Regions from separate parts of the Yersinia fenwicki genome, predicted to be linked through region 1. Evidence: predicted binding sites of a transcription regulator. Region 1 holds the regulator's gene; each other region holds the start of a gene.

Region 1 (7,934 bases):
AATCGTGTGCAGCATGCTCTACGTGCCTTTACTCCACGGGATCAAAAGGCGGTTAAATCTGCGGCACAAACGATGCGCGCTAACCCGGCATTCAGCGCCGAACAGGTGATTACCGAGCTGGGTGTTGGCGAAGCACTTATTTCCTTCCTTGATGAGAAAGGGCGGCCCAATATCGTTGAGCGCGCTATGGTGATTGCCCCGCAATCTAAAATGGGTGCACTGGACACTGCAGCACGTAATCACGCGATCAATCATTCACCACTGTATGGCCGCTATGAAGAGAGGGTGGATCGCGAGTCGGCTTATGAGAAGTTATCAGCAGGTGGCTCCTCCACCTTGGGAGACGCGGCTCCAGACGGTTCGACAGCTCCGCAGCAGCCGAGTAGTCAGGGCGGCGGATTGATGGATGGACTGAATGATTTGCTATTTGGTTCTACTGGCCCACGTGGTGGCAAGCGTGATGGTATCGTTCAGACTGCGGCTAAAAGTATGGCACGCGATCTGGGACGACAAATTTTGCGCGGTGTTCTGGGGTCAATTACTGGTGGGCGCAAGCGCTAACCTGATTTTTTGGATATGAAATGCTGTTATTGATCGATAATTACGATTCGTTTACCTACAACCTGTACCAGTATTTTTGCGAGCTGGGCGCAGAGGTGGTGGTTAAACGCAATGATGAAGTACAACTAACTGATATTGAAAAACTATCACCTTCTCATTTGGTTATTTCCCCCGGTCCTTGTACCCCCAATGAGGCCGGGATCTCCCTGGATGCTATTCGTCATTTTGCTGATAAATTACCCATACTGGGCGTATGCTTGGGTCATCAGGCACTAGGGCAGGCTTTTGGGGCGCGTATCGTGCGGGCGCGACAAGTGATGCATGGTAAAACGACAGCAATTCGCCACAGTGGGCAGGGTGTTTTCTGTGGGCTTAATCAGCCGCTAACGGTTACCCGTTATCATTCTTTAGTGATTGCCGCCGATTCATTGCCTGATTGTTTTGAACTGACCGCATGGACAGAGCAGGACGGAGTGATGGATGAGATTATGGGTATCCGCCATCGCACCTTGCCACTGGAAGGGGTGCAGTTTCATCCGGAGAGCATTCTTAGCGAGCAAGGCCATCAATTATTAGATAATTTCCTTAAAAATTAATCTGTTGAGATCTACTTTGTCCATTGGTTGATTTTTTGTTTGCTTGGTTATGATTTTTTATGCATATTTTATGATTATATTTTCACGTGTCATAAATTGGCAGCTCAATGGTTTATTAGGATGGACAGCGTAATGGCAGATAAGTTAGCAGTAACTCGCAGTACATTTGATCAGGTTATTTTGCCTGTTTATGCGCCTGCGCAGTTTATCCCGGTAAAAGGGAAAGGTAGCCGCGTGTGGGATCAACAAGGTACGGAATACATTGATTTTGCAGGTGGAATTGCGGTTACTGCATTGGGTCATTGCCATCCTGCACTGGTGGCAGCATTGCATCAGCAAGGTGAAATGTTATGGCATACCAGTAATGTATTTACCAATGAGCCAGCACTGCGTTTGGCGCAGAAACTGATTGCAGCAACCTTTGCCGATCGGGTGTTTTTCGCCAACTCGGGTGGTGAGGCGAATGAGGCGGCGTTTAAGTTAGCGCGTCATTACGCCATTGAACGCCATAGTCCTTATAAAACTAAAATCATTGCGTTCCATAATGCATTTCATGGGCGCACGCTGTTTACTGTATCTGTTGGTGGGCAGCCAAAGTATTCCGATGGGTTTGGCCCAAAACCGGCGGATATTATCCACGTGCCATTTAATGATCTGGCGGCGGTAAAAGCCGTCATGGACGACCACACTTGTGCAGTCGTGCTGGAGCCTATTCAGGGTGAAGGTGGGATTACTGCTGCCACGCCTGAGTTCCTACAAGGGGTTCGTGCGCTTTGTGATCAACATAAAGCGCTGTTGGTATTTGATGAAGTGCAAAGCGGTATGGGGCGCAGCGGTAAGCTGTTTACCTACATGCATTATGGTGTGACGCCAGATATCCTCACGACAGCTAAAGCTCTGGGGGGCGGGTTCCCTGTCAGTGCGATGCTGACCACAGAGGAAATTGCATCGGTGATGGCGGTAGGCACGCATGGCACCACCTATGGCGGCAATCCTCTCGCCTGTGCGGTTGCAGAAGCCGCGCTGGATGTCATTAACACCCCTGAGGTACTTAATGGTATTGAACAGCGCCACGGCCTATTTGTGCAAGCTCTGCAAGATATCAATAACAAGTATCATGTGTTCAGTGATATCCGCGGCATGGGGCTATTGATTGGCGCTGAATTAGCACCGCAATACCAGGGGCGCGCGCGCGAGTTCCTGACAGCCGCGGCAGCGAATGGCTTGATGATCCTCAATGCCGGGCCAGATGTGTTGCGATTAGCACCTTCGCTGGTGATTGAGCAAGAAGATATTCAGCAAGGTATGGCGCGTTTGGAACATGTGATTGCTAGCCTGGTGCAAGGGTAAATAAGCCCGTGGAGAGATTTTAACCTCTCCACTTTAGGCGCTTCTCTGTTACTTGCCCCGACGCCAAATACCGTGGTGCGGTTGTTGCTGCCATGCCAGAGATGAAACGGTATGCATTACGCTGAGATGTGACAAGATGCGTCGTAAATTGCGTTCCGATTCAGATATTTGTGTATCAGGGTTGATATCTGACATTTGAACAAAATCGTTATTCCCCTCACTATTATCCGACTCCAGCCGTTGCTGGCATTGCTGAATCGCCATCTCACAAAGCTGTAAATATTCTTCCGCCAATTTTACAGTCAGCTGAATGTGGTGTTTATCTGATTCCAGCGGTGATTCTTCTAATGGATAGGCGCGAGTCAGGATAGTCATCTCATTGATATGCCCAACAATAAGCTCGCTATGGGTGGCCCATAGGCGCATGTCGGCTAAATATTTTGAGTTAAATCCTGGTTCCTGCATGGCCTGATTGAGTGAACTCAGAACAGCATTGCTGGCTTTGTTCACCTGAATGCGTTCATAGGCGAGCTGCCCAATATCTGGGTTTGGTTTCAGTAGGATGCGTAGAATCTTCTGATAACTCTCTAGTGCTTGATGCGCATTCTTTCGTAGCAAACCGCTTTGCCACTGTGGCCACAACCATAGTGCGCTGGCGAAGGCTAATGCACAGCCGATTAAGGTATCCAGCAATCGTGGAACTAAAAAGTCGGCACCCTCTCCGGTCAATAACTGCAAGATATACACTGTAGTGATGGTTCTAAAGATGACTGACCAGCCATAGTTTTTGCGTTGAACCAGATAGGCGACCAGTGTGATGAGCAACATGATGCTCAGCGTAGTCCCTTCCGGCATTTGAAAATGCAGTAGGGCCGCTGCAAGTAACAACCCAATCAGAGTACCTAGAGCTCGGTGGTGAATCCGAATTTTAGTGGCGTTATAGCCGTTCTGCGTCACCAGCATGATGGTGAGTAAAATCCAATAAGGTTTAGGCAGATGGATCAGACTACCGACATAACTACCTGCTGCCAGCGTCACGCCCATGCGGCCTGCATCACGCAATGCACTGGATTTAAATGATAAATAGCTGACAAGTGCGGGCCAGAATGGTTGAGGTAGTTGGTTGCACATCAAATCGCGTTCATATTGCGGGCGCTGGTCACTCAGAATCTGGATAATGTGGCTGATATGGTAATAGCAGAATTGTGCCACCGGATTATCTGGATGTTGCTGGGCAACTTCTTCCAGCTCGACCAGAGCATCACCGGCACTGAAATGAGTCTTCGCGCGGTGGTGATAGAGAATATTATCGGCGATGGTGCGCATTTGTGTTGAGATAATCTGCATATTACGCTCAAGGATGGCCTCTATCGAACTTTGCTCTATCAGTTCTTCCGCCTTTTCTGACTGATTCATCGCCGCAGTGATATGTTCCTGCAAATCAAGCGCCATCTGGAAGAGAATCAGTAGCCGCTTTTGCTCTTTTTGGGTGGCATTGTGTAGCAGGTTAAACTGTTGATAAAGTTGGTTAATTTTATCCATAATGCCTTGCTGTCTATCCAGCAGGGCTTGCATCATCTTTTCCGCTTTCTGGCGCTGACGGAGCAAAGAGTACGCAGCATCGCAATAATCGGCCAACAGATGGTAAAGCTGACTCAGTGGTTCGCGGATGGGTTGGTCTTTACATAACCGAAACCATAGCCAGGTAAATACCCCGTACCAGAGGGTCCCCACAGCACACATCAATGGTGCTTGCCAAATAGGCGCACGACCTACCATGCTGAGACTGAAAATCGCGGCGATCAATGCGGCTGGGAGCAGCCGGCCATTGAGCTGGCTGATGGCACCACTTACCCCCAACATTAATGCGAGACCAAGCATCACTACCGGCAATGGGATATCCCACAGCAGTAATTGTTGAGTCAGAAAACTACTGAAAGTAAAGAGCGTTCCGCCGACAATCAGCCGCCGGAAGAAATATTGATGGGGAGTATCGAGCGAAGCAATATTACAACAGGCCGGTATCAGAGAGAACATCAACCCCAGCCGCAATTCACCAAAGGCAAATCCCAACGCCGCCGGTAAGCAGAGAACCAGTGTTTGGCGGAGCGCATAATTAACTTCAGGATGATAAATAAGCCGTTGCCATTTCATATAGGCCCAGAAATTTATTAATTACACAAAATAATACCCTAAATAATTCGAGTTGCAGGAAGGCGGCAATTGAGCAAATTCCCAAGAGTCTACTTACTGTAAGCTCAACAACCAGTAAGTGACTGGGGTGACAAATCGATCTGGAACCGATTTGAACACTGTTTGCAGCGGCCTCGAAGAGGCGAGGCCCATGGACGGGCCGAGTAATGAAAGCAACCAACACACATGCAGCTTGAAGTATAACGGGTATAAATGAAGAAAACCGGTGCCGAGGTAGCGGCACCGGTTTATAGGGAATTAACGAGTGCCGTAAACGACAATCGTTTTACCGTGTGCGGAGATCAGATTTTGATCTTCCAGCATTTTTAGTATCCGCCCCACAGTTTCGCGGGAGCAGCCAACTATTTGACCAATTTCCTGGCGAGTAATCTTTATCTGCATCCCATCTGGGTGGGTCATGGCATCAGGTTGTTTTGCCAGATTAAGCAGCGTTTGTGCAATGCGTCCAGTCACATCAAGGAAAGCAAGGTTACCCACTTTCTCAGATGTTATCTGTAAGCGATTCGCCATTTGTGAAGACAGGCGCATCAAGATATCTGGATTGACCTGAATTAACTGGCGGAATTTTTTGTAAGAAATTTCAGCCACTTCACAGGCAGTTTTTGCTCTGACCCAGGCACTACGTTCTTGGCCTTCTTCAAATAATCCAAGTTCGCCGATGAAATCTCCCTGATTTAGATAGGAGAGAATCATCTCTTTACCTTCTTCATCTTTGATAAGCACCGCAACGGAGCCTTTCACGATGTAGTAAAGCGTTTCGGCCTTTTCACCTTGGTGAATTAGCGTACTCTTCGATGGATATTTGTGGATATGGCAATGAGACAGGAACCATTCGAGAGTCGGGTCTGTTTGTGGCTTGCCGAGAACCATTCGCTGTTATCCTCTGTTGTTATCGCTGCCTAACTTAACAGGGCTCAGAGTTCCCTGTACGGCGTGCTTATAAAATACACTTTCTCTTAGCATATTAATTTGCTCAACTGCCGAAAGGTATAGCCAAGATACGTACCGGATAGAAACCCTTCACTGAGTATTGAGAAGCTACCCTATTTAATTCTAAAAACAATACTTTCGGTTCTGTTTGTAGCACAGGATGAGGCTAGTGTCTTGTGTTGTATCGCTTCAGCATGATGAACATCGGGTTACATTGCCAGTTTGTAAATGAAAGCGTAGTCTGAATCGGAAAATTTAACCGGGAGCAAGAGTTATGCAGGCACGTGTAAAGTGGGTTGAAGGGCTAACATTTTTAGGTGAGTCCGCTTCAGGTCATCAAATTTTAATGGATGGGAATGCTGGAGACAAAGCGCCAAGTCCGATGGAAATGTTGTTAATGTCGGCCGGTGGCTGTAGTGCAATTGATGTCGTTTCTATCTTACAGAAAGGGCGTAACGATGTGCGCGATTGCGAAGTGACGTTAACGTCCCAGCGCCGGGAAGAAGCTCCGCGCCTGTTTACGCAAATTAACCTGCATTTTATTGTCAGTGGCAAAGGCCTGACGGATAAAATCGTTGAGCGCGCGGTTGAACTCTCGGCCGAGAAGTATTGCTCGGTTTCTTTAATGTTGGGGAAAGCGGCGACCATTACCCATAGTTTTGAAATCCGTGACATCGCGTAATTAACCCCTTCGTATTTGAAGCTGCAGGGTTGTTAGCTGCACTCGCTCACCCGAATCACTTACTTATGTAAGCTCATCGGGATGAGTTCGCTTGCCGCCTACCTGCAGCCCCAACTACTTTGGGTTGGGATAGCGTCAAATTATTTTTTCTTTCCAGCAATTGCTTTACTGCGGCTTCAAGGACGAAGGATTAACCGATTTTTTTACCTTCCAGCAATTGCTGCACCAACGGTGCCATAATCAGCTCCATTGCCAGCCCCATCTTCCCGCCGGGTACGACCAATGTATTGATATTGGAAATAAACGACCCTTGCAACATTGCGAGCAAGTAGGGGAAATCGATTTGATCCAAACCTCTGAAATGAATGACGACAAAACTTTCATCCAGTGACGGAATGGCTTTGGCGGCAAACGGATTTGAGGTATCAACCGTCGGAACACGTTGGAAGTTAATATGGGTGCGTGAGAACTGTGGCGTAATGTAATTAATGTAGTCGTCCATAGATCGCACCACCGAATCCATGACCGCTTCACGGGAATGGCCGCGCTCGCCGGTATCACGGACTAATTTCTGAATCCACTCCAGGTTGACTATCGGTACCACGCCGACCAGCAAGTCGACATGTTTTGCGACATCATGATGTTCGGTCACGACCCCGCCGTGCAGACCTTCATAAAACAGCACATCAGTGGGTTCCGGCAACGCCTCCCAAGGGGTGAATGTGCCTGGGATCTGGTTATAGGGCACGGCTTCATCATAGGTATGGAGATACTTACGTGAGCGCCCGGTTCCATGCTCGCCGTATTGCGACACACTCTCTTCTAACTGACCAAAGTCATTGGCTTCTGGGCCAAAATAGCTAATATGTCGGCCTTGATCCCGTGCCTTACGGATGACGGTATCCATTTCAGGACGGGTATAACGATGGAAGCTGTCACCTTCAATCTGCGCTGCGCGGATATTCAATTGCTGAAAAATTTTGCGAAATGCCAGACTGGTGGTGGTTGTCCCTGCGCCACTTGAGCCGGTGACGGCTATAACCGGATGTTTAATTGACATATTAGCTGTAACTCCATGGGGTGAGATCCTCAGTGGGCGGGCTTAAACGGTCTATTTTTTCTTGTTAATGGGTATTTTTAGGGCAAAGTGCCCGGCTTGTCACCCTGATTTTACTTAGAGAATAGGGTGACAACGCAGGGGTTATGGTTGCTCTTCGGCTCCGGCACGAAAGGCACCGCGCGGCATGATATTGATGGTTTCGTGTAACTCTGACCAAACTAATACGGCCTCACCACTGGCTAATTGACGGCGCACGTCTTCGACTTTTTGTGCCAATGACCGCTCATGTTCGCCGTAGTCCGTGCCTTCACGTAGCACAAAGGCTTCCAGCAGATTATCCAGCGTTTCGCTGTCGACTTGCTGCCAGGGGATGATCATGACTGTTGCTCCAAATAGGGGGAAAGCCAGGCTGGAATACGTTGTTCCAACCACATTTGTGGATGTTTTAATGAGCCACTGACAAAACCGACATGGCCGCCATGCTCCGTTAACTGATAATCAATATTGTCCGGTAACTCGCGTAGATTCGGGATGACCTCGG
Region 2 (7,934 bases), 2.0 Mb from region 1:
GCGCTTGAATCCCCATATGCATAGCGATAAACAACGCCCGCTCGCAATGGAAACGCTGAGTAATGATAATAAAATCATTGGTATCAAATACTTTTCGAGTACGTACAATAGAATCTAATGTGCGAAAACCAGCATAGTCCAACACGATATCAGAAGGCGCGACACCCGCTGCAATCAAGTCACGGCGCATGGTCATCGGTTCGTTATAACTTTGCAGGGCGTTATCACCGCTAAGTAGCAAGTAGCTTACTTTACCGCTGTTGTAGGTATTTAACGCGCCTTGAATTCGGTATTGATAAAACTGATTAATACCACCGGTTTTATAATACTTAGCCGTGCCTAAAACCACACCAACCTGCCGGTGCGGTAAGTCTTGCAGATCATCGTAGATAAAAGGGGCTGTTTTCCAGCTAATCCAGCGATCGAGTGCAATAGCTGTCACCATCAGCAACCCTGCGATGATAATTAAGCTAATAATCAGGCGTTTCCACATTCTCTGGCCTTTAATGCATTCAATTCACTGGCGATACTGCAAGGCTACTGTACCCACCGATATCATGCCAATAGTTTCTTCTTATTATATTAATGATTGAGGGGTAACTGATGACAGTAGCGTTAGACTATAAGCGGCCTGAGCAGTAGCGCAGGCCGGATAATAACTAGAACGAGGTTCGTTTATAAGTCCGATACTGCGGCTGCCAATAGTTGTGCTCAATGGCTTTAGCTAATGCTTCCTCAGAAGTGACAATAGCGACCCCCTGCAACTGCGCGGCTTTCCCTACTTGCATAGCGATAGTTTTTGAAACCGACTGAATATCATCGATATTGGGTAGTAATGCTCCTTCGCCGTTCTGCGCCAGCGGTGAGCACTCCGCCAATGCACGGCTGGCGGCCATCAGCATACCGTCGGTAACGCGTTTGGCACCGGATGCCAGCACCCCCAAACCAATGCCGGGGAAGATATAAGAGTTATTGCATTGTGCAATTGGATACAGTTTCTCTTTATAGCTGACAGGTGAGAATGGGCTACCTGTTGCGACTAATGCTGCGCCATCCGTCCAGTTAATAATGTCTTCTGGCCGTGCTTCTACCCGTGATGTTGGGTTCGACAGTGGCATCACTATCGGGCGCGCACAGTGCTTGTGCATCTCGCGGATCAACTCTTCGGTAAATAACCCCGGCTGGCCAGAAACCCCAATCAGCACGGTAGGTTTGGCATTACGGACCACATCCTGCAAAGAGATTGAGTCACTGGTCAGATTCCAGCTTTGCAAGGTATCGCTTTTTTGCACCAATTTACTTTGGAAATCTAATAAATTAGGCAGTTTATCAGTCAACAGACCGAAACGATCGACCATAAAGACCCGCGCTCTAGCCTGTTCTTCACTCAGACCTTCCGAAATCATTTGCGCAATGATTTGCTCAGCAATCCCACAACCGGCTGAACCTGCACCGAGGAAGGTGACAGTTTGGTCGCGCAACTTGCTGCCAGCGGCATGACTTGCCGCAATCAGGCTACCCAATGTGACCGCTGCTGTGCCCTGAATATCATCATTGAAACAGCACAGCTCATCACGGTAGCGGTTGAGCAGTGGCGTCGCATTGTTCTGAGCAAAATCCTCAAACTGCAACAACACATTCGGCCAGCGGCGTTTGACTGCCTGAATGAATTCATCAACAAATGCATAATACTCATCGCCGGAAATACGCGGGTGACGCCAGCCCATATAAAGCGGGTCGTTCAGACGTTGGGGGTTATTGGTGCCCACATCCAATACCACTGGCAAGGTATACGCCGGACTAATACCACCGCAGGCGGTATACAACGACAGTTTACCAATAGGAATACCCATGCCACCGATACCTTGGTCGCCAAGGCCGAGAATGCGTTCGCCGTCAGTAACTACGATAACTTTCACATTTTGCTTGGTGGCATTTTGCAGCATGTCATCAATGTGTTCGCGGTTTGGATAAGAGATAAATAACCCGCGCGCACGGCGATAGATATCTGAGAAGTGTTCACAAGCTTCTCCTACCGTCGGGGTGTAAATAATGGGCATCATCTCGCTAAGATGCGCTTCCAGCAGGCGGTAAAACAGGGTCTCATTAGTATCTTGAATATTACGCAGATAAATATGTTTATCGTCGTCATTTTTGAAATCTTGATACTGACGATAAGCACGTTCAGCCTGTTCTTCGATGGTTTCAACCGCTTCTGGCAATAAGCCGTGTAAATTGAAGTGGCTGCGCTCATCATTGGTGAAGGCGCTACCTTTGTTCAATAAAGGGAATTCTAATAGGATCGGGCCAGCGTAGGGGATGTACAGGGGGCGTTTACTTTCGTATTCCAGTTCCATGAGTTTCACTCTTAAACGTTATCAAGTCGTTACCCTGATCCTAAAAGATAAGAAAAAAATGTACAGCTTTTGTTAGTTAAATATGTTGGCTATCAGTAAATGTGGGCTGTGTCACATTCATGGGGTAAGTCCACAAAGTTGTATTTTGAAAAAATCCTCATACACATCTAAATGATTTAAATCGCAGTCTTGGAGCACATTTCCACCTGATTATTAGCGATAAGACAGCACTATTTATATAAATGAAACTATAACAGTTATTCAAAAACTCTTTTAATTTGAAGGGAAAAATGCGATTTTTATCCCCGAATTACAATAGTAAGAATTAATTAAATTAAAAAAATTTATTAATTAACAATTGAATGCCAGCAAAGAAGACTATGTAAGATGATTTATAATTTAAATTCCTATCGTAATTAATACGCAATTTGTAGTGTTAAAATAATTGATTAAAATAAAAATGGATAAATTCAGTGTTATTACTCTGATGCTTCTGCTATCAGGTTGCTCAAACTATACGATACCAGTAGAAAATTTATCTGATCTCTCGAATGATAATTTGTGCATCGCTTTGGGGGAGCGCAACGACAATGGGCCGATGGTTATTCGCATCACAAAAGAGATTGAAAGTCGGGGGGATGTAATTAATAAAGAGCGATGTTATATCGCCTCTTCAATAGCAATACAAAACAGTAAACAAGAGTTAGGAGCCACACCTTATCATCCACCCACTTCATACTGTGGGCTGGATCCTCAATGTATCCCCGTTCAACTGAGAGACATACTTTTATTACGTAATGGGAAGTAGTTAGCCAACAAATGACGTTGTACAGCGGGTGTTTATCGGGGCTAGCCAGGTAACCCCGTTGCGGTTTTATCTGTTTAAAATGTCACACGTTTTACATCGCTACAGCCTAATGCGGCCAACGTTGCTTGGGTGGCATTCCACTGCGAAAGCATAGAATGTTGACCTTCAACTAGCACCGCCCGGCGGATAGGGAGGTAATCCTTACCAGACATATTAGCCATAATTAATGCCGCTTGCAGCGGTGGCAAGCTTGGATTAAAAGCTGCATTTTCAGCATAGCGCCCGGTATAAATAATGCCTTCGGCGGTTTCCACTGCCACACCGCTATGGGAGTTACTGTAGGGTGCATGGCTGTGGTTCGCGCCCTCCAATGCGGCCTGAGTCAGATCATCAGCATTAGAAAGGGTATAACTGTGGTCAACAGGATCCATAAGTAGAGTCGTGATATTCAAATCTTTCGGGCCGAAAGCGTCTGGCAAATATTGCCCCAGAGTTGATGCTGGGCGATTTGGCAGATGAATATGCAGATCGGTTCCACTGTTTAGTTCATTCATAAATTGGCGGCAATGGCCACACGGCGTGTAATTGACGGTAATAGAGACAAGGCTGGCCTCATTATGCAGCCAGGCATGTGTTACCGCACATTGTTCGGCGTGGATAGTTTGTTGCAATGGGGTGCCACTAAACTCCATATTGGCGCCGAAATAGAGATTGCCGCTGATACCGCAAGCAATAGCCCCGACCTTGAAATTAGAGACGGGCGTTAATGCACAACTGGCGGCCAGTGGTAGCAATGCAAATGCTAGCGCATCATCATCTAACCCACTGTTGCTTTTCACCGCTTTCACTTGATCTGCTGTCAGCATTGCAGGGAAATCGTTTGCGCTCATGATTGGTTCAAGTGCGGATTGCAGTGAGGCGGGCAACTTAGCCCAAGCGTCATGAAAACGTGCTTGCATAGGGTTCTCTCCAATAGTTACGGGAAACTATTTTAGGCAGCTTGGGGCTTTCTTGGTGTGACGTGGATCTCGTTATATATGAAATTCATGCAAGTAAAATCTCAAATGAGAGATGTATCTCAAATTTATGCATAAATCCTCACTATACCCAATATATTTCAAGATGCAGGAAGGCGGCAAGCGAGAGAACCGCGATGAGCTTACATGAGTAAGTGATTCGGGCAAGTGCGCGCAACCAACACACCAGCAGTTTGAAAGATGATGGATATATTAGCCAAATAAATGTAGCAGCACTGGAAACAAAAAGGGCGCCAGCAGTGAGGTGATAATCCCGCAAATTACCAAGGCCAGTGAGCTGAATGCCCCTTCCTGAAAATCTAGCTCAGCACAACGGGCGGTACCCAGAGCATGCGATGCCGTCCCCATAGCCAGGCCGCGTGAAGCTTTAGTAGTGATTTTCAACAAATTCAACAAACTGTGACCAAACACCGCCCCCAGAATCCCAACAAAAATAACGCACACCGCGCTGATCGCCGGTAAACCATGAATAGATTCGGCCACCGCCATAGCAATAGGCGTGGTGACAGATTTAGGCAGTACTGACGCGGCAATTTCAGGAGTCGCCCCCATCCACAGGGCCACAGCAGTACCACTGACCATAGCGGTTATACTGCCGATAAAACAGATGCTAATGATTGATTTCCAGCGCGCGCGAATTTGATGCAATTGCTCATACAGCGGGAAAGCCAACGCTACGACTGCAGGCTGCAACAGATCGTTTAGGACTTTGCTACCAGCAAAATAATTGGCATAAGGCATATGTGTCACCAACAACAATGGAATGATAACAACCATTGATATCAGCAAAGGGTTCAGCAACGGCATTTTCAACCAACGGGCTAAACGGCGTGCACTGAAGAACACAATTAACGTGAGTGGCAGCGACCACCATAAGTTACTGATCATTTGTCCTCCTCGGAGTGAGTGGGAGAACCAATCACCTTGCGCTCACGATGGACATAATGCGAGCTGTAACCGACGACCAACATCACAACCAAGGTACTGACAACGCAGGAAACCACGATCGGGCCGAACTGCTTGGTGAGCTGGTCATAATATTGCATGACGCCAACACCGATCGGTACAAACAGCAGCGCCATGTAGCGGATTAAGAGGTGACAACCGGGTTTTACCCATGTCGAAGGCAAAATCTGTGAAGAGAGCAGGGCAAACAGAATCAGCATCCCGAGAATGCTACCGGGGATGCTGATGGGCAGCAGCAAGGCCACCGCTTTACCTGCCCACAAACACAGATAAATAATGGCGAAAGCCCGCAGATACTGCCAGCAAAGTGAAGTCACATTGCGCATAAAAAGAGTCCTGAGTGACGGAATACATTCATCATACAATTAACCTTGGCACTGTGCTAGGTATCACACTATGAATAATTTTTATGGAATGATGCCAATTACGACTCGTCTTGCAACTGAGAGGGTTGATGAGCTGGCGATTTTGCTAACTGGTAGCCGCGATAGAAAAATACCAGCCCCAAAATAGCCGCCACAATCAACATGTAGAACATCATCTCGGGTACGGCATAGGCCAACAGAAAGCCGCAGAGTACCGGGTTCGCAGCACCACCTAATTGACCGAGGTTCTGTACGCCATAGTAACTGCCTTTGAGATTCGCGGGTGCAATAAAATCGATAAACAGATATTCGACCGGGATAACAATAATCTCACCCAAGGAGAAAATCGCCATCGCTAGCATCCATATGGGGATTGACTGTTGCGCGGCCATAAATCCGAACAAACCAATAATAAAGAACAGCGTCCCCAGCATCAGCCAGCGCATTAAGTTCTGCTGATTCATACGGCGGCTTAATAGGTATTGCAAGGTAATGACAATGGCCGCATTGACTGTCATCACAGCGCCAATCACCTGATAGGCAAATTTGGCATCAGAAACAGTAATCAGGTATTGAGATAAATAGCCGGAGAACTGACCAAAGACAATGGCACTGAGCATGCTGCCGACGGTGAAATAGATCAGCCGTTTGTCATGGCGCAAAATACGAAACGTTTGGCGGAAATCTGGCACAGATTCAGTCTGCGTATGCTCCGTGACTGACATATCTGTACTGTCGATTCTGAATTTCAGTGTGATGGCAACCAACAACGCCAGTATGCCCGAAATGATAAAGGGGACTTGCGGCCCCATACTGACGACCAAAACACCCAATCCTGGGCCAACCGCCCAGCCAACATTGACGAGTGTGTAGTTGGCCGAGAAGGCTTTGATACGCTCATTGACTGGCAACCAGTCGGCAAAACAGGCTTTAATAGCGATGCTATAAACTGAGTATGCCGAATGCAACAATGCCAAAATCAGGATAATCCACGCCGGATGCTCAATCCACGGTAAGGTAAAAAAGGTGGCAGAAAACAGAGTAATTGCCAGCAAAATCAACCGCTTTTTATTGAATTTATCTACCAGATAACCGCCATACAGACTGGTGAAAATCCCTAAAGTCAAACTTGCTCCCAAGACCAGCCCTACCTTGTCTGGCGCTAGCTGAAAGTGTTCGGCCAAATAGATAGTGATAAACGGAAGTGTTACCGCTCGGCCAATGGTCAACACCAGCGAGGCAATCAGCAGGTTAGTGACACGCGATGGAAATCCTTTCATGGTATTTTCTTATTTTTAATTATGGGTAATAAGTTGTTTCTATGCGGATTGTTGCCAATAAAAAGGATGACACGCACAGCATTACGACGCGGCTCAGCCAATTACAGTAGACTATTGCAAGAGCGAAAGAGAGAGGGAGGAGGAAATTTTTTTGCAAATAGCAGATCGACCTGAATCGACCTGCCATTAATCGCGTTGTCCAAAGCTATTGGCGCTGCAGCCAGGTGGCCAGATAACCCCTGTGACTTTAAGGACCAGGGGATGATTAACCTAAATATTCGATGATAGATAGCCCGCCATTATAATCGGTGCTGTAGATAATCGCTTGAGCATCAACAAACACATCACATGACTGAATCACTTGTGGGCGACCGGGTCGTTTATCCATCATTTTTTCCGGTGCAGCGGGCACCAGAGCGCCAGTTTCTTTCGGCTGATAGGGGTTGCTGATGTCATAAGCCCGGACCCCCGCATTTTGATATGTGGCAAAAATCAGCGATGAACTGATAAAACTGCCAGGCCGGTTCTCATGCAGATTATGCGGGCCAAAATGTGCGCCTTTTTTTACATAATCTTGCTCATCCGGCACGGGGAAGGTTGAGATACTCACCGGATTGCTCGGCTCACGAATATCAAATACCCAAATATGTTTCTCGCCATCCTCTTGGTTATCCAGCACAGCTTCATCCAGTACCACCAGTAAGTCGCGTTCTGGTAGGGGAAGTGCAGTATGAGTCCCGCCGCCAAAAGGGGGACTCCAGTTACGATGACTGATCAGTTTTGGCTCAGTACGGTCGCTGACATCTAATAGTGTCAGGCCACCATCACGCCAACTGCCGTAAGCTGTATCACCACTGACAATGGCATGGTGTAATGCATAGCGCTTACCTTCAGGCCAGCTTGCTTGTTCCCCCACAGCGGTATGCATACCGGGTAAAGCATAACGCCCGGCAACCTGAGGTTTTTGCGGGTCAGCTAAGTCAATGGTCAGAAAAATATAATCACTGTAGCCGTCGAGCAGCGCAGAAACATAGGCCCAGCGCCCACCGACATACCAAATACGGTGGATACCGATGCCATCGAGTGGCAGAAAACTTATCTCGCGGGGCTTGTCCGGTAGC
Region 3 (7,934 bases), 1.9 Mb from region 1:
ATTGCCACTGGGCGTCGTCATGAAAGGCTGGAAGAATTAAAGGCCGAGCTGGGTGAGCAACTGCATATTGTGCAGTTAGATGTTCGTAATCGCGCGGCTATTCAACATGTTATTGACGAACTCCCCGCTGAGCTAAAAGACATCGATGTGCTGGTGAATAATGCTGGTTTAGCATTAGGCTTGGAACCGGCTCACAAAGCCAATGTTGAAGATTGGGATACGATGATTGATACCAACACCAAAGGTTTGGTGAATATGACACGTGCGCTGCTTCCCGCAATGGTGACGCGTGATGTCGGCCATATTATTAATATTGGCTCTACTGCGGCTAACTGGCCTTATGCTGGCGGTAATGTGTATGGCGCGACCAAAGCCTTTGTTAAGCAATTCAGTCTGGGTCTACGCGCCGACTTACATGGCACACACATTCGCGTCACGGATATTGAACCAGGTATGGTGGGTGGCACGGAATTCTCTGCGGTGCGTTTTAAAGGCGACGGCGAGAAAGTAAATAAAACTTACGATGGTGCTAACCCATTAACACCTGAAGATGTTGCCGAAGCGGTATATTGGGTGGCCACATTGCCTACTCGCGTCAATATTAATACTCTGGAAATGATGCCGGTCAGTCAATCTTTTGCCGGATTGAACATTCACCGCGAAGGTTAACTCGTGTTTGGGGCGTTCACCGCCCCCCCCTTAATTGACCCGCCAGCCCGCGACAATAATCAACATTCCGACTAGCGCCACTCCTGCGCCAACCCAATCAAATAGAGATAGCCTCACACCATCAACAACTCTCAGCCAAATTAATGCCGTTACGACATAAACACCGCCATAAGCCGCATAGACCCGACCACTGGCGGCAGGATGCAAGGTTAATAACCAGACGAACATGGCCAGGCTGGCAGCTGCTGGTAGTAATAACCACATGCTTGCCCCTTTGCGTAGCCATAAGTAAGGCAAGAAACAGCCAATAATTTCAGCCAATGCAGTGACAAAAAACAGCAACGACGTCTTTAACATGCACACATCCCTTTTGATACTGATATTAAAAACAACACCCTATGGGTTTGCCAGACTGCTGAGAAAGTCAAATAAAGGGGAAACGCGCTGTTGGGAGCCCTTTTCGTTTTAAATACAAACGACTCAAGTCGCCGGAGTGCCCCTAGGTACGATAGTCCCTTCACTCACAGAGTTATCAGCAGCTTTGTCATTATTCTTCCACACCTGTTTTCATAACGAACCTCCTTCCCAACTTGGTGATAGCCCAAAATGTATAGATGATCTACGTAAGAAAGCCTGATAATACGTCAGTTGTTGTTGACTGGTTTATATACCATGACCAATGATATGATTCTCTCTCGCTGATGGTGTGCCAGTAAATTATATGATGATTTCGCATCACCGACTCATAAAGGACTTAAGACGATGAAAATAACTAGCTTGCCCCACCTGATGCGCGTTTTTCTTCCCGTAGCGGTGCTGGCTTTGCCGCTGGCATGGCAAACTGCCGCATTGGCGCAATCGGCAACCTGCACCCAAGGTAGTACCTGTGTTTCTGTTGGCGGGAATAATGACCCAATGTCAAAAGAGCAAGCGCGCCAAAGCCAGCAACAGTGGGATGATACCCATCGCTTGCGTAATAAAGTGAATAACCGGGTCGAGAAGAATTTTGATAAATATGATCGTGCCGAAGACGCAAAAGATAATTGCGATCGTAGCACAAACTTCAATGCCTATTGGGAACCGAATACGGAACGTTGCCTGGACCGTTTGTCCGGTCACCAGATTAATCCGTAATTGTCGGTAATAGCTCGGATTGACTTGAGGTTATGTAAACCAGAGCTATTCTTAGGTTTGACAAGCTATTCATCCACATAAGGATTTTATGATGAAAAAAACGCTTCTTATCGGCACATTGTTATTATCTCTGGCCCCTTTGGCTGCTTTGGCATCGTGTGAAAGTGTCAAAGCAGATATCGCACAAAAGATTATCAATAATGGTGTACCTGAATCTGGCTTTAAACTGGATATCGTCCCTAACGATCAGGTACAAAATGCGCGTGGTCAAGTGGTTGGGCATTGTGAAAACGATACTCAAAAGATTGTTTATACTCGCATAACTGACAGCGAATAATTTATCCATTGGATTATCAGGGCGTACCTCTCGGTGCGCCCTTCTACTTTATAGCGACCATAGTTTGCTTTATATGAAACGGCCTGCACATTGGTATTACTATCGCGCCATGCTGCGCAGGCTGATGATTGCCATCATGCTGGGCATCATTTCTGCATTAATTGTCTGGTTGTTCCATCAAGCCATGTTGGGGCTTGAGTGGTTATTATTTACCCGAACCGACGGCAGCCTGGTTGCGGCCGCATCTTCTATTAGTGGCTGGCGACGTGCATTAACCCCCGCATTAGGAGGATTGGCAGCGGGCTCATTATTGTGGGTGTATCAGCGTTATCAACATCGAAAACCCAGTGCCCCCACCGATTATATGGAAGCCATTGAAACAGGTGATGGCCGATTAGACATTTCTGCCAGCTTGGTCAAATCGCTGGCTTCGTTGCTGGTGGTATCCAGCGGCAGTGCCATTGGCCGTGAAGGTGCCATGGTGCTGTTGGCGGCATTGTTCGCTTCTGTATTTGCTCAGCACTACGCAAACCCTAAAGAGTGGAAACTGTGGGTCGCCTGTGGTGCCGCTGCCGGTATGGCCAGCGCCTACCATGCACCACTGGCCGGTAGTTTATTTATTGCGGAGATTCTATTCGGTACATTAATGTTGGCTTCCCTCGGGCCAGTCGTGATTGCTGCTGTCAGTGCATTGCTCACCACCAACCTGTTGCATGGAGGGCAAGAAACGCTGTATCAAGTACAAACGCTGCCATCCCCGTGGCCGATACAATATCTCCTAATGGCACTATTGGGATTATTCGCCGGTTTCTGTGGTCCACTGTTCCTTAAAGGTATGACAGCCAGTGGGCATGCATTTCGTTCCCTGAACTTATCACCACCACTCCAATTAGCGCTAGGTGGGATGATTGTCGGGCTATTATCGCTCATTTTCCCTGAGGTATGGGGCAATGGCTACAGTGTGGTGCAATCATTATTGACCGCCCCGCCGGGAATTTTGTTGATTGGCGGTATTTTGGTTTGTAAGTTGTTGGCGGTACTGGCCAGTAGTGGTTCGGGTGCTCCTGGTGGAGTATTTACGCCAACACTGTTTGTTGGTGCGGCGTTGGGAATGTTATGCGGTCAGATATTTGCCTGGTGGCCCATGTTGGGTGACAATATTGCTTTATTAATGGCATTAACGGGTATGGCGACATTGCTGGCCGCGACCACTCACGCACCTATTATGTCTGCGCTAATGGTGTGCGAAATGACAGGAGCCTATACCCTGCTGCCAGGGCTACTATTATCCTGTGTTATTTCGACAACAATAGCCCGTTGGTTACGCCCTATTTCGGTATATCACTCACGCTAAATTAAAGTTTGATGGATATTTTACTTGGCTATTGCAGTGAGATCTAAATACTTTGCTAGCGGCTTTTGTTCTGCATGGGGCAGATAAGGTAGTTGCCCTAATTGTGGTGCAGGTAAACGTTCGCGTAACATTGCAATAGTTTCAGCGTAATGTGCTAATCCTGGATTAATACGATTGGCAACCCATCCTAATAATGGCAATCCATCATTGAGAATGGCTTGAGCCGTTAATAAGGCATGATTAATACAACCTAATTTAATGCCAACCACCAAAATAACCGGTAACTGCTCTTGAATCACCCAGTCAGAATAAAAACGTTGGTCATTCATCATCACTTTCCAGCCACCGCAACCCTCGACGACAACCGTATCGGCTTTCGTTGATAATAGCTGCAGTCCTTCCGTCATTTTATTGTAACTAATCAGGGTGTCGGAGCAGGCATGAATAACATCCCCGACTAATGGGTATGGGTTAACATCCTGATAATCCACTTCAATAGAGGATGAAGCTTGTAAAATCAGTGCATCTTGGTTGCGTAATCCATCGGGAGTTTCTTTACTCTCCGTCGCTACTGGCTTATAGCCAACAGCTGTTCTGCCATTTTGGCTTAAGGCCTGAAGTAAGGCCCGTGACACTACGGTTTTACCAACAGCAGTGTCGGTACCCGTCACAAAAACACGCGTTAACATAACAATACTCCGCAATCTGGCCACTTCGACTCACGTCTTTCCGCCTAATATTAGCGAAATTGGTAACATGGATAAAAGTCTAGGCGATGCCAACAACAGACAGCTTGCGTTAGCGCAATGTTTTGCCGAACTGAGAGAGGTTTTTAACGAATAGCGCTCAATAATATGGGGAATATACTCAATATACCTACTAATAATTAACTCTTAATTATTAGTAACACTCTATCCTTGCAGTAATTTCACCAATAAAGAGCCATTATATAATGCTTCTTTTACCAGAGCAGCTCCTGGCATTGTCCCCTGATTAAAAAATGCCGTTGGCTCAACTAAAATATGCTCGCTATAAGCAGGTAGAGCTTGTTGGCGAATACAAGATGCAATGGCGGGATGCAGAATAGAAGCCGCTTTATTTAATGGCGAACCGACTAGAATCTTTTCCGGATTAAATAAATTGACCATAATAGCAATAATGCGCCCGACACTGTGGCCAACACCCAGAATAATATCTTTAGCTAATTGATCACCGGCCAACGCCGCATTACATAAAGACTCAACCGTGAGTGGTGAGCCATGTAATAACGAGCTCATTGAACCATTTAATCGCTGTTGGACAATTTCCAGCATATTCTCAATACTGGCAACCGTCTCCAGACAACCATGATTACCGCAATAACAACGTTTTCCATAAGGGTCAACTTGAGTGTGGCCAATTTCAACCACACTGCGGCTGCCTGCATGTAATACCCTGCCCGCGGTAATAACCCCTGCACCGACATTATGGTCAATCACGACTTGAATCACATTCTGACAGCCACGCGATGCGCCATACAAGGCCTCTGCCATCGTCCAGGCGCAAATATCATGTTGCAGATAAACAGGTAACCCCGTTCGCTGCTCCAATGCCGGGCCAAGTAGCATCTCATCCACTTTATAAAATGGCATTTTATGCACAATGCCCGCAGGTGCATCGATGATACCGGGCATGGTAATAGCGATAGCCGTCAGCCTTTCAAGTTTTTCCTGATGCCGGATAAAGAATTGATCGACTTCGCTGAGAATGCGATTGAGTAAGGGCTCTGAATGGCTATCCGGTAACGGAATTTGATCTTCAACCACCAGTTTACTGCTGAGGTCGCGCAGCGCGAGAGTTATCGAACCTCGGCTGATCCGCCCGGAGACATAATGCCAAGCCTCAGTATCCAGAACCAAACCAATTGCTGGTCGTCCACGACTACCAACATCTTGATATTCGGTTTCTTTTACCAAGTGAGCTTCAACTAATTCCCGCACAATCTTGGTGATGCTGGCGGGGGCCAGTTGCGCCCTCTTAGACAGTTCAATACGGGATATCGGGCCGAACAAATCAATCAGCCGATAAACGGCCCCTGCATTGGTCTGCTTGATTTGATCAATATGCCCAGGCTGTCCATCCGTTATCACTAAACCGGCTCCTTCTCTGTCACCGAGTATTTTTCGCGCTTCTAAATAAAGATTATCGGCTATGTTGGGGCTTTTAGCATATGGCGTCAACTATTTGATTAGTTATGTGATTTACTGCACATAATCAACGATGCCCTCTGACTATGCGCTGATTATTTAGACGAATAAAGAGCAAAAATTAGTCACCAATGTTATTTAACCTTAGCAATCAAAAATACCTTTATGCTTCATCAATTGGGCTATCAGCCACCATTAGGCGGATCAATGCTTCCGCCGGCGCGGTCACTGGGCGATGTTTATGATTCACTAACCACACCTCAGTTGTCGCACTGCTTTCTGCTAACGGTAAGTATTTCACCCCATCCACTTTTACCCGAGTGAATGACGCCGGTAAAATAGAAACACCTAAACCGGCGGATACCAGTCCGACAATGGTCATCGCCTCCCCGACTTCTTGCGTGATATAGGGAGTGATCCCAGCACGGGCCAGCAGTGTAAGGATCTCATCATAAAGCGCAGTACCCACCTCACGAGCAAAGAAAACAAAAGGTTGATCGGCCAACGAACTAAATTTGACGCTGCCAGGAGGTAAAGCGGCTAACGGACTTTCTTCGTGGACTACCGCAACTAAAGGCTCGCGTAACAATAGGCGATATTGCAACGCATCAGGCAAGCGAGTATTGCGCATCACACCAAGATCAAGATGACCATCCAACAAAGGTGCAATCTGCTGCTTGGTATTCACTTCCTGCATTTTAATATGAACGTGCGGGTGCAACTGGCGAAAAGCGCGCAAATTCTTTGATACGGTGCTGATAAACGGTGCCGACGAGGTAAAACCGATGGTTAACTCTCCCGATTCCCCACGATGCAAACGCGCTGCTTTCTCAGCGGCCGAGCTGACCTGCGCCAGAATTTGGTAAGCCTCCTTTAAAAACAATACACCGGCCTGCGTCAGACTGACGTTACGGTTATTGCGGGCAAATAACCTGGCCCCGATTTGCTCTTCCAATATCCGGATTTGTTGGCTCAGCGGGGGCTGAGAAATCCGCAAACGCTCTGCTGCGCGCCCGAAATGCAACTCTTCCGCCACCGCGATGAAATAGCGTAAATGCCTGAGTTCAATACTCATTCAACTCCAGTGATATTTTTAAAGTCTTATTATGAATAATTAATATATTAGACAAAAAACTCTGCTATTTCTATCATCCCTTTATTACGCCGAACCAGGATTGAGCCCGCGCTCTTACGGCGAACAAACTGTATTGATTGTACTTGTTTTTATTGTGTTAATGATAAGGAAATACCGTGACCACCTCTTTGCGCACTCCGGATACCGCAGTGTCGAACCTCGCCGCAAATGACGATGCAACTGCTACCACACCTAAAACCACTCGTTTAACTAAACGCCCTTATATTCAACGCGGTACACCTGAATTTATTCGCGTCACCCTGGCTTTCTTTTCAGCCGGATTAGCGACCTTCGCCCTACTTTATTGCGTGCAGCCAATTCTGCCATTGTTATCACAAGACTTTAATATCTCACCGGCGAGCAGCAGCTTATCGCTTTCAACTGCCACCGGGATGCTAGCTTTTGGCCTGATGTTTACTGGACCACTTTCTGATGCTATTGGCCGTAAATCCGTTATGGTAGTGGCATTGATGCTGGCCGCTATCTGCACCTTGATTTGTTCTTTTATGACCAGTTGGCATGGGATTTTGCTGATGAGAGCTTTGATTGGCTTGTCCCTTAGCGGTGTTGCTGCCGTAGCGATGACCTATCTCAGTGAAGAAATTCACCCCAGTTTTGTTGCGCTCTCGATGGGACTTTATATCAGCGGGAACTCGATTGGTGGGATGAGTGGTCGTTTGATTACCGGGGTGTTGAGTGATTTCTTTTCCTGGCGCATCGCTCTGGCGGTAATAGGTATATTTGCTTTGGCTGCCGCTTGTATGTTCTGGCGTATTCTTCCGGCCTCTAAACACTTTCGTCCCACGTTATTACGGCCCAGAACGCTAATGATCAATTTCAAACTGCACTGGCGTGATTCTGGCTTACCATTGCTGTTCGCTGAGGGTTTTTTAATCATGGGCAGCTTTGTCACTTTATTCAATTATATTGGTTATCGCTTGCTGGCACAGCCTTATTATCTCAGCCAAGCGGTAGTGGGATTATTATCGATAGTTTATCTGACCGGCTCGTATAGCTCCCCCAAAGCTGGTGCCTTAACCGCTCGCTATGGCCGGGGGCCAATATTAATGGCTGCAATAGGTATGATGCTGATTGGTGTCATTATTACCGGTTTCTCTC
Region 4 (7,934 bases), 2.0 Mb from region 1:
CCGCCAGACATAACAAAGACGAAAAAAAGAAAATAAAATTATTACTGTCTAAGAATGATGGTTTTTAAAGTGCTTATTGGTGCTTTTTTGAACGTTAAAAATAAGAATAGTCTGGAATGAGTTTTGGTGATGGATGTCACAAAAAGGAGTAACATAGCCAAAATATACAAGCGCATTAGTAAGATAGATGATACTTGAAACTCTTTGTTACACCAAATAAATGATTAGACAATCATTAGTAAGCAGAGTTTCACGCTAATTTTTGCTATAATTTCACCGTATTTTAGTTTCACTTAAAAAATTGCGTCTTTCGAGGTGGTTATGAATAAAATTGCATGTCTTTCAGCTGTAGCAGCTTGTGTATTAGCAGTGACCGCAGGTTCAGCCTTTGCAGGTCAAAGCACCGTTTCTGGTGGTTATGCCCAGAGCGATTACCAAGGTGTTGCTAACAAATCTTCAGGTTTTAACCTGAAATACCGTTACGAGTGGAGTGACTCTCAACTGGGTTATATCACCTCTTTCACTCATACGGAAAAAAGCAGCTTCGGCGATAGCGCGTCTGTTTACAACAAAGCACAATACAACGCGATCACTGCTGGTCCAGCTTACCGTATCAACGATTGGGCTAGCGTTTATGGCCTGGTAGGTGTGGGTTATGGTCGTTTCAGCCAGAACTACCCAACATCTCCTAGCGACAAAAACAGTACCAGCGATTACGGCTTCACCTACGGCGCGGGTATGCAGTTTAACCCAATGCAAAATGTTGCCCTGGACGTTTCTTACGAACAGAGCCGCATCCGCAATGTTGACGTTGGTACTTGGGTTGCTGGCGTTGGTTACACTTTCTAAGCAACAGCTTAGGATGATCAGCATTCATCTTTAAAGGTGAATCCTGTATTTAATAAAAATCCGCTTTCGGGCGGATTTTTTGCGTCTGTCATCGCAATAGTATTGATGGGAAACTAAAAGTTATCTAACTGCATTCGCTGCATCAGTAATTAAATCAATAATTTGTTGGGGATGCGATAGATGGGCTGAGTGGCCCGAAGGTAGTTCAACCACTTTCTGTGCCTGAATTCGTTTGGCGAAGTCGCGTTGTGTTTCAACTGGCAACATTCTATCTTCAGTTGAAATTTGATACCAACAAGGTTTGACTCGCCAGGCCGGCTGAGCAGACTTATCAGTAAAAACACGAGCCGCTAATGGTTTTTGCGTCATGGCCATCACTCGCGCTTCACTTTCATCAATATCCTGACACACATTCTCGTGAAACTGGTCTGTGTCGATCCATAAAAAGCCATTATCGTCAGGACGAATGTATGCTGCGCCTACCGGCGGTTTACGCAATGCATAAGTGCTGGACAGGCTTTCACCTGCATCCGGGGCAAAAGCCGCTAGATAAACCATCCCGACAACATTTTGCAAATGCCCGACTTGAGTAATCACCATCCCACCGTAAGAGTGGCCGACTAATAATGTAGGGCCATACAATGCAGTTGTGAGCTTGATGGTGCGCTCAACATCATCGGCCAACGACGTTAACGGATTTTGTATTGCAATCACCCTGTGGTCCAAAGCGTACAGGGCTGGAATAATATGACGCCATTGTGAGCCATCAGCCCACGCGCCATGTACTAATAAAATATTAAGCTTTGCTGCCATATATCCCCCAGGGCAGGTATTAAGCGGTACACAATATCTTTATGTGGAAACACTATTCTTGACGAATAACAAATTCTACTCATTTAAGGTGACTGCTATTAATTGAAAGGTCAGTTCATTTTTCATATGTTATTAAAATTAACAAGGTCTGTTGCTGGGTATAAGTATAAAACCATGGGAGGTGATATCTTTAAGATAAAGACGAAAATGAAACGATAAATTAATCTATTGAAATGTTAATTAGCACTATAAAATCTTTTATAGTCAAAAGTATTTTACTTTATATAAATAAAAACAAAGCATTAACAATGTTTTTTATTTTTCTGTCGAAGCGCAAATTACTGGTAAAAATAGAATAATATGGCACACTCTTATTAGCTCTGATCTATATTCACTGTTCATATCGTGATTAACATATCAAGCTAATTAAATAACAATAGAACCTTATAAAACAGTTAGTTACTATAAAATAAGTAGCTAAAAAATAGGTTGTGATCATGACGACACTCAGTGAACAAGCAGCACCTATGCTACATGATACTAAACTTGAGCAACAAATTTTGCGCCGCTCGATTTTTTGTACTTTATTCATTGCCATTATGGGGATTATTTTCGGCATTGTATGCGGGTCGATGTCGATAATTTTCGATGGAATGTTCTCTGCTTTAGATGCAGGTATGTGCAGTTTATCTCTATTAGTTTCTCGATTGCTTAGCCAACCCAATAGCCGCCGTTTTCAATATGGTTTCTGGCATGTAGAACCTCTGGTATTAGCTTTCAATGGCAGTCTACTGGCCTTTCTCTGTCTGTATGCTTTTGTTAATGCGGTTAAAGGCATTATTGATGGTGGGCGTGAATTAGAGTTAGGTTGGGCGATTGTGTATGCTTTGGTTGTAAGCATTTTCTGCTTTACTATCTTTTTAAAGCAACGTCGTTTGAATAGACGTGTTAAGTCCGAGTTAATCGCATTAGATACCAAAAGTTGGCTGATGTCGGCGTGTATTAGCTCTGCTTTATTAGTGGCTTTTTTACTTTCCTGGAGTATGGAAGGCACACATTATGAACATTTGATTGTTTATACTGACCCTGCTGTACTGGCGCTGTTAACACTGATATTGATATCTGTTCCGATAAAGACTGTCATCGCGGCTGTCCGAGAAGTATTACAAATGACACCGGATACACTGGACGCCTCGATGGAAAGTTTGATGGATAAACTGATGACGAAATATCAATTTATCGATTATTCGCATTACGCTACCCGCATTGGTCGTGGCTTATTTGTTGAGATTCATGTGGTTATTCCACCAGAAATGGAAAATAGCGGCGTGTCTTATTTTGATAAAATACGTGAAGAGATATCCCATGCGATTGGCGAACCAGGGCCACATCGTTGGCTAACTATCTCGTTCACGCGCAACTCTAAATGGTTGTAGCGTAAACGGCGATGGGTAAGGTGGTTTATATTAACTAACCGGGGTAATAAAGATGATAACTGCTCAGCGCCATATTAAACTTAGGCCTATCGAAGTACCACCGAGATTCAATGCTATTACTAAAGTAGCGATTAGCGATAATACAATCACTGCTCGAAAAGCTAAAATTATCGCCAATATGACTCAGGCTAATATCGATTATTTGCTGGTTTATGCCGATAAAGAGCATGGTGGTAATTTTGAGTACCTTACCGGTTTTATCCCCCGATTTGAAGAAGCTGCTTTGGTGCTACATGCCTCCGGAAAAGTCTTTTTATTGTTAGGCAACGAGAATTTAAAATTGTCTCAATATGCGCGGGTGAGCAATACAGCGATTCATGTTCCCTATTTTTCGCTACCGAATCAACCCATGAATAACAGCAAAACCCTCGCTGATTTATTGGCAGATACTGGCGTGCAGCAGGCTAAAAAAGTCGGTATTGCTGGGTGGAAGTTATTTACCAGTAAGTTGGATGAAAATAACCAATTGTTTGATATTCCACATTTTATTTTATCTGCAATAAAACAAACCGTTTCATCGTCAATACCGGTGGTTAATGCGACAAGCCTATTTATTGGTAGTGATACAGCAGCTAGAGTGACTAACAATGCCAATGAATTAGCTCATTATGAATATGGTGCTAATCTGGCCTCTAATTGTATTCTTAATGCATTGACTGCGGTAGATATCGGTGTGACTGAGAAGCAACTTGGCTCTTATCTGGCAGATGAAGGGCAGCCAAATACTGTTGTGATGATTGCTGCAACTGGTGATCGTTTTGAAAATGCTAATTTGTATCCGGGTGATAAAGTTGTGAAACTTGGCGATAAAATATCATTAACTACCGGGTATAAAGGTGGCCTAAGCAGTAGAACGGGTTATGCCGTACATCACAGCGATGAGCTGCCTTTGGCGCAAAGGGATTATCTCGAGAGAGTTGCTATTCCTTATTACACCGCCGTCGTGACCTGGCTGGAAAATATCCGTATCGGTATGTCGGGTAAAGAGATGTATGCAGTAATTGAAGCTATTTTACCGAAGTCACAATACCATTGGTCATTAAATCCTGGGCATTTGGTCGCGGATGAAGAATGGTTGTGTTCGCCTATTTATAGAGACTCGGAAGAAAAAATTCGCAGTGGAATGTTATTCCAAATCGATATCATCCCGGCAGTGAAAGGTTATGCAGGAGTCAGTGCGGAAGACTGTATTGCATTGGCTGACCAACATTTACGTGATGAACTGGCCGCCCATTACCCCGATGTTTGGCAAAGAATACAAAAACGGCGTGATTACCTTGGTAATATACTGAATATTCATCTCAGCGAAGAGGTATTACCGATGTCTAACACCGTGGGGTATCTGCGACCTTTCTTATTGGAAAAATACAGCGCACTGCAATGCACCAATGAAGCTCAAGGCTAATCTCTCATTTATTTCATGGGGCTGTTCGGCCCCAAATCTCACTCACTTTCCACTCCTGCTGAGATTTCATGCAAACTGAGGGCGATACTCTTGCCATCTTGTGGCATAATGCGCGCCGAATCACATTTTCTAGTATTCTTGAATATCCCTATTCAGTAATCCAATCGAGAGCGAGCTCTGTGCTAAGTACTAACAATATCACCATGCAATTCGGCAGCAAGCCGCTGTTTGAGAACATTTCAGTAAAATTCGGTGGCGGTAATCGCTATGGCCTGATCGGTGCTAATGGTTGTGGTAAATCCACATTCATGAAAATCCTTGGTGGTGACCTGGTGCCGAGTGGCGGTAACGTATTCCTTGACCCTAATGAGCGGCTGGGTAAGTTGCGTCAGGATCAATTCGCCTTTGAAAACAACACAGTGCTGGACACCGTTATTATGGGTCACGGCGAGTTGTGGGAAGTGAAAGAAGAGCGCGACCGCATTTACGCTATGGCTGAAATGAGCGAAGCAGACGGCTATAAAGTGGCTGATCTGGAAGTTGCCTACGGTGAAATGGATGGATATAGCGCAGAAGCTCGTGCCGGTGAATTGCTGCTGGGTGTCGGTATTCCAGTTGAACAGCATTATGGTTTGATGAGCGAAATCGCGCCTGGCTTTAAATTGCGCGTATTATTGGCGCAGGCTCTATTCTCAGATCCAGAAATTTTGTTACTCGACGAACCGACCAACAACCTGGATATCGATACAATCCGCTGGTTGGAACAAGTTCTGAATGAACGTAGTAGTACCATGATCATTATTTCCCATGACCGTCACTTCCTGAATATGGTCTGTACTCACATGGCGGATTTGGATTATGGCGAACTGCGTGTTTATCCGGGTAACTATGACGAATATATGACTGCGGCGACCCAAGCTCGCGATCGTTTGCTCTCTGATAACGCTAAGAAAAAGGCCCAGATCTCTGAGCTGCAATCTTTCGTCAGCCGCTTTAGTGCCAACGCTTCTAAATCCAAACAGGCGACTTCACGCGCCCGTCAAATTGATAAAATTCAGCTTGATGAAGTGAAAGCTTCAAGCCGTCAGAACCCATTTATCCGCTTTGATCAGGATAAAAAATTGTTCCGAAATGCGCTAGAAGTTGAAGTGCTGACTAAAGGTTTTGATAACGGCCCACTGTTTAAAAACCTTAATCTGCGCCTTGAAGTGGGTGAAAAAGTCGCTATTCTTGGGCCGAACGGTATTGGTAAATCGACTTTACTGAAAACCCTGGTAGGGGATTATGAAGCGGACGCCGGTACCGTGAAATGGTCTGAAAACAGTAGAATTGGCTATTACGCGCAGGATCACGCCAGTGATTTTGAAATTGATCTAACAGTATTTGACTGGATGAGTCAGTGGAAACAGGAAAAGGACGACGAGCAGGCTGTGCGCAGTGTGTTGGGTCGTTTACTGTTTAGCCAGGACGATATCAAGAAGAAAGTTAAAGTCCTATCTGGTGGTGAGAAAGGGCGCATGCTGTTTGGTAAGCTGATGATGCAGCGGCCTAATATTCTGGTAATGGATGAGCCAACCAACCATTTGGATATGGAATCGATTGAAGCACTTAACATGGCATTGGAAATGTACGAAGGCACGTTAATCTTCGTTTCCCATGACCGTGAGTTCGTCAGTTCACTGGCGACCCGAGTGATTGAGATGACACCGAAAAAACTGATCGACTTTACCGGTAACTACGAAGATTATCTGCGTAGTCAGGGTATTCAGTCCTGATTATTTGACCGCGTGTTAATAAGAGAGCTGATGCCATCCATGCATCAGCTTTTTTTTGCCCGAAATTTCGCTAATCCTTACCGCAAACCTCGCAGTTGGTGTCTTTTGCTAGTTTTAAACTCCGAAACTCAGCCGCCATAGCGTCATACATTAATATGCGGCCTGATATCACCTGCCCATAATGAGTCAGAAGTTTTATCGCTTCCATCGCTTGTAGATTGCCAATAATACCCACTAATGGAGCCATGACTCCGGCTTCAACGCAGGTTAGGACGCTATCACCAAATAACCGGCTCAAACAGCGATAGCACGGCTGATTCTCTTGATAGGTAAATACACTGACTTGCCCTTCCATACGGATTGCCGCACCTGAAACCAGTGGCTTACGCTGCGCGTGGCATAGGCGGTTAAGTTGCTCACGACTGGTGACATTATCGGTACAATCTAACACCAATTGATGTTCAGCTATGGCAATGGCAAGTTGTTCATCATCTAACTGGGCATCAATGGTTTTGATTATCAGGCTGGGATTCATCTCAGACAAAGTTAGTGCCGCAGAAGCCACCTTAGATACGCCGATACGGTTATCGCGGTGCAGAATCTGCCTTTGCAAATTGGAGAGAGACACCTTGTCAAAATCCAGCAGTGTGAGATGGCCTACACCTGCCACTGCCAGATATTGTGCAGCGGCACACCCGAGGCCACCTAATCCAACGATTAGTACCTTAGCGACATTCAGTTTTTCCTGACCGTCAAAATCAAAACCACGTAGGACAATCTGCCGGTTATAACGTAGGGCTTGTGCATCGGAAAGTTCAGGCAACATATCAGGCTCTCAGAAATTTATTGGGCCAATAATCAACTAGCGTAATAGCTCATTAAACAACTCTATTTCAACAAATTCGCCGATTTCGACCGAACCACGTTCTCGCTCAAGCACGATAAAACAGTTGCCTTGGCTGAATGAGCTGAATATATGTGAGCCTTGATGGCCAGTTGTACTTACTTCCAGTTCACCACGAGAATTAGTTGAGAAAATCCCCCGTTGGAAATCCAAACGGCCCGGCGATTTTTTCAATTTTGTTATCGTTTTTGCTTTCAGACGTAACGGTGGTTGCCATTCCGAGTAGCCGGAGATTTTAGCGATAAGCGGTTGTACCAATTGATAAAACGTCAGCGCTGCAGAGACGGGGTTACCCGGAAGGCCACAGAACCAGGCATTATCTAATTTTCCAAAAGCAAAAGGTTTGCCGGGTTTTATGGCTAACTTCCAGAAACCAATATCACCCAGTTCCTCCAGCATCTGTTTGGTGTAGTCGGCTTCACCGACAGAAACTCCACCACTACTAATAACCAAATCAGCGACGGCATCAGCTTGCTCAAATGCTTTGCGTAATGCCTGTTGATCATCACGGATAACACCCAGATCAATAATTTGACAACCTAACTGTTGCAACATTAAACGAACCGCAAAGCGGTTGGTATCGTAAATTTGCCCTTCTCCCAAGGGTTGCCCAACTGGCTGCAACTCATCGCCGGTAGAGAAAATAGCCACTTTCAATGTGCGGAACACAGTCAGTTCTGCAATTCCTAGTG

What was found. Region 1 encodes CRP, which controls carbon source genes, mostly activating them, when cyclic AMP is high. Its sites were predicted from a motif close to ATGTGANNNNNNTCACAT; they were not measured.
Positions count from the first base shown of each region.
Region 2: a site for CRP is predicted at 4,180-4,197, ahead of cdd (cytidine deaminase). Genes of this name have one in related genera too.
Region 3: a site for CRP is predicted at 5,728-5,745, ahead of mlc (ROK family transcriptional regulator Mlc). Genes of this name have one in related genera too.
Region 4: a site for CRP is predicted at 4,672-4,689, ahead of ACF3VQ_RS13885 (ABC-F family ATPase). Genes of this name have one in related genera too.

Region 1 is NZ_CP170755.1:266,009-273,942, forward strand. Features, by position in the region: gene ACF3VQ_RS01065 (helicase HerA-like domain-containing protein) at 1-561, shown strand, start outside; gene ACF3VQ_RS01070 (aminodeoxychorismate synthase component II) at 582-1,157, shown strand; gene ACF3VQ_RS01075 (aspartate aminotransferase family protein) at 1,290-2,507, shown strand; gene ACF3VQ_RS01080 (YccS/YhfK family putative transporter) at 2,556-4,661, opposite strand; gene crp (cAMP-activated global transcriptional regulator CRP) at 4,959-5,591, opposite strand; gene ACF3VQ_RS01090 (OsmC family protein) at 5,926-6,333, shown strand; gene ACF3VQ_RS01095 (phosphoribulokinase) at 6,524-7,393, opposite strand; gene ACF3VQ_RS01100 (YheU family protein) at 7,535-7,771, opposite strand; gene ACF3VQ_RS01105 (hydrolase) at 7,768-7,934, opposite strand, start outside.
Region 2 is NZ_CP170755.1:2,985,450-2,993,383, reverse strand. Features, by position in the region: gene sanA (outer membrane permeability protein SanA) at 1-493, opposite strand, end outside; gene ACF3VQ_RS13700 (NAD-dependent malic enzyme) at 660-2,357, opposite strand; gene cdd (cytidine deaminase) at 3,240-4,124, opposite strand; gene ACF3VQ_RS13690 (CidB/LrgB family autolysis modulator) at 4,395-5,090, opposite strand; gene ACF3VQ_RS13685 (CidA/LrgA family protein) at 5,087-5,494, opposite strand; gene ACF3VQ_RS13680 (MFS transporter) at 5,593-6,813, opposite strand; gene ACF3VQ_RS13675 (LVIVD repeat-containing protein) at 7,079-7,934, opposite strand, start outside.
Region 3 is NZ_CP170755.1:2,196,581-2,204,514, reverse strand. Features, by position in the region: gene ydfG (bifunctional NADP-dependent 3-hydroxy acid dehydrogenase/3-hydroxypropionate dehydrogenase YdfG) at 1-669, shown strand, start outside; gene ACF3VQ_RS10155 (YnfA family protein) at 700-1,026, opposite strand; gene ACF3VQ_RS10150 (DUF1283 family protein) at 1,432-1,803, shown strand; gene ACF3VQ_RS10145 (DUF1161 domain-containing protein) at 1,895-2,140, shown strand; gene clcB (voltage-gated ClC-type chloride channel ClcB) at 2,214-3,494, shown strand; gene bioD (dethiobiotin synthase) at 3,515-4,183, opposite strand; gene mlc (ROK family transcriptional regulator Mlc) at 4,406-5,623, opposite strand; gene ACF3VQ_RS10125 (LysR family transcriptional regulator) at 5,844-6,755, opposite strand; gene ACF3VQ_RS10120 (MFS transporter) at 6,932-7,934, shown strand, end outside.
Region 4 is NZ_CP170755.1:3,032,332-3,040,265, reverse strand. Features, by position in the region: gene ompX (outer membrane protein OmpX) at 322-849, shown strand; gene ACF3VQ_RS13900 (alpha/beta fold hydrolase) at 970-1,662, opposite strand; gene ACF3VQ_RS13895 (cation diffusion facilitator family transporter) at 2,160-3,098, shown strand; gene ACF3VQ_RS13890 (aminopeptidase P family N-terminal domain-containing protein) at 3,151-4,563, shown strand; gene ACF3VQ_RS13885 (ABC-F family ATPase) at 4,743-6,338, shown strand; gene moeB (molybdopterin-synthase adenylyltransferase MoeB) at 6,409-7,164, opposite strand; gene moeA (molybdopterin molybdotransferase MoeA) at 7,201-7,934, opposite strand, start outside.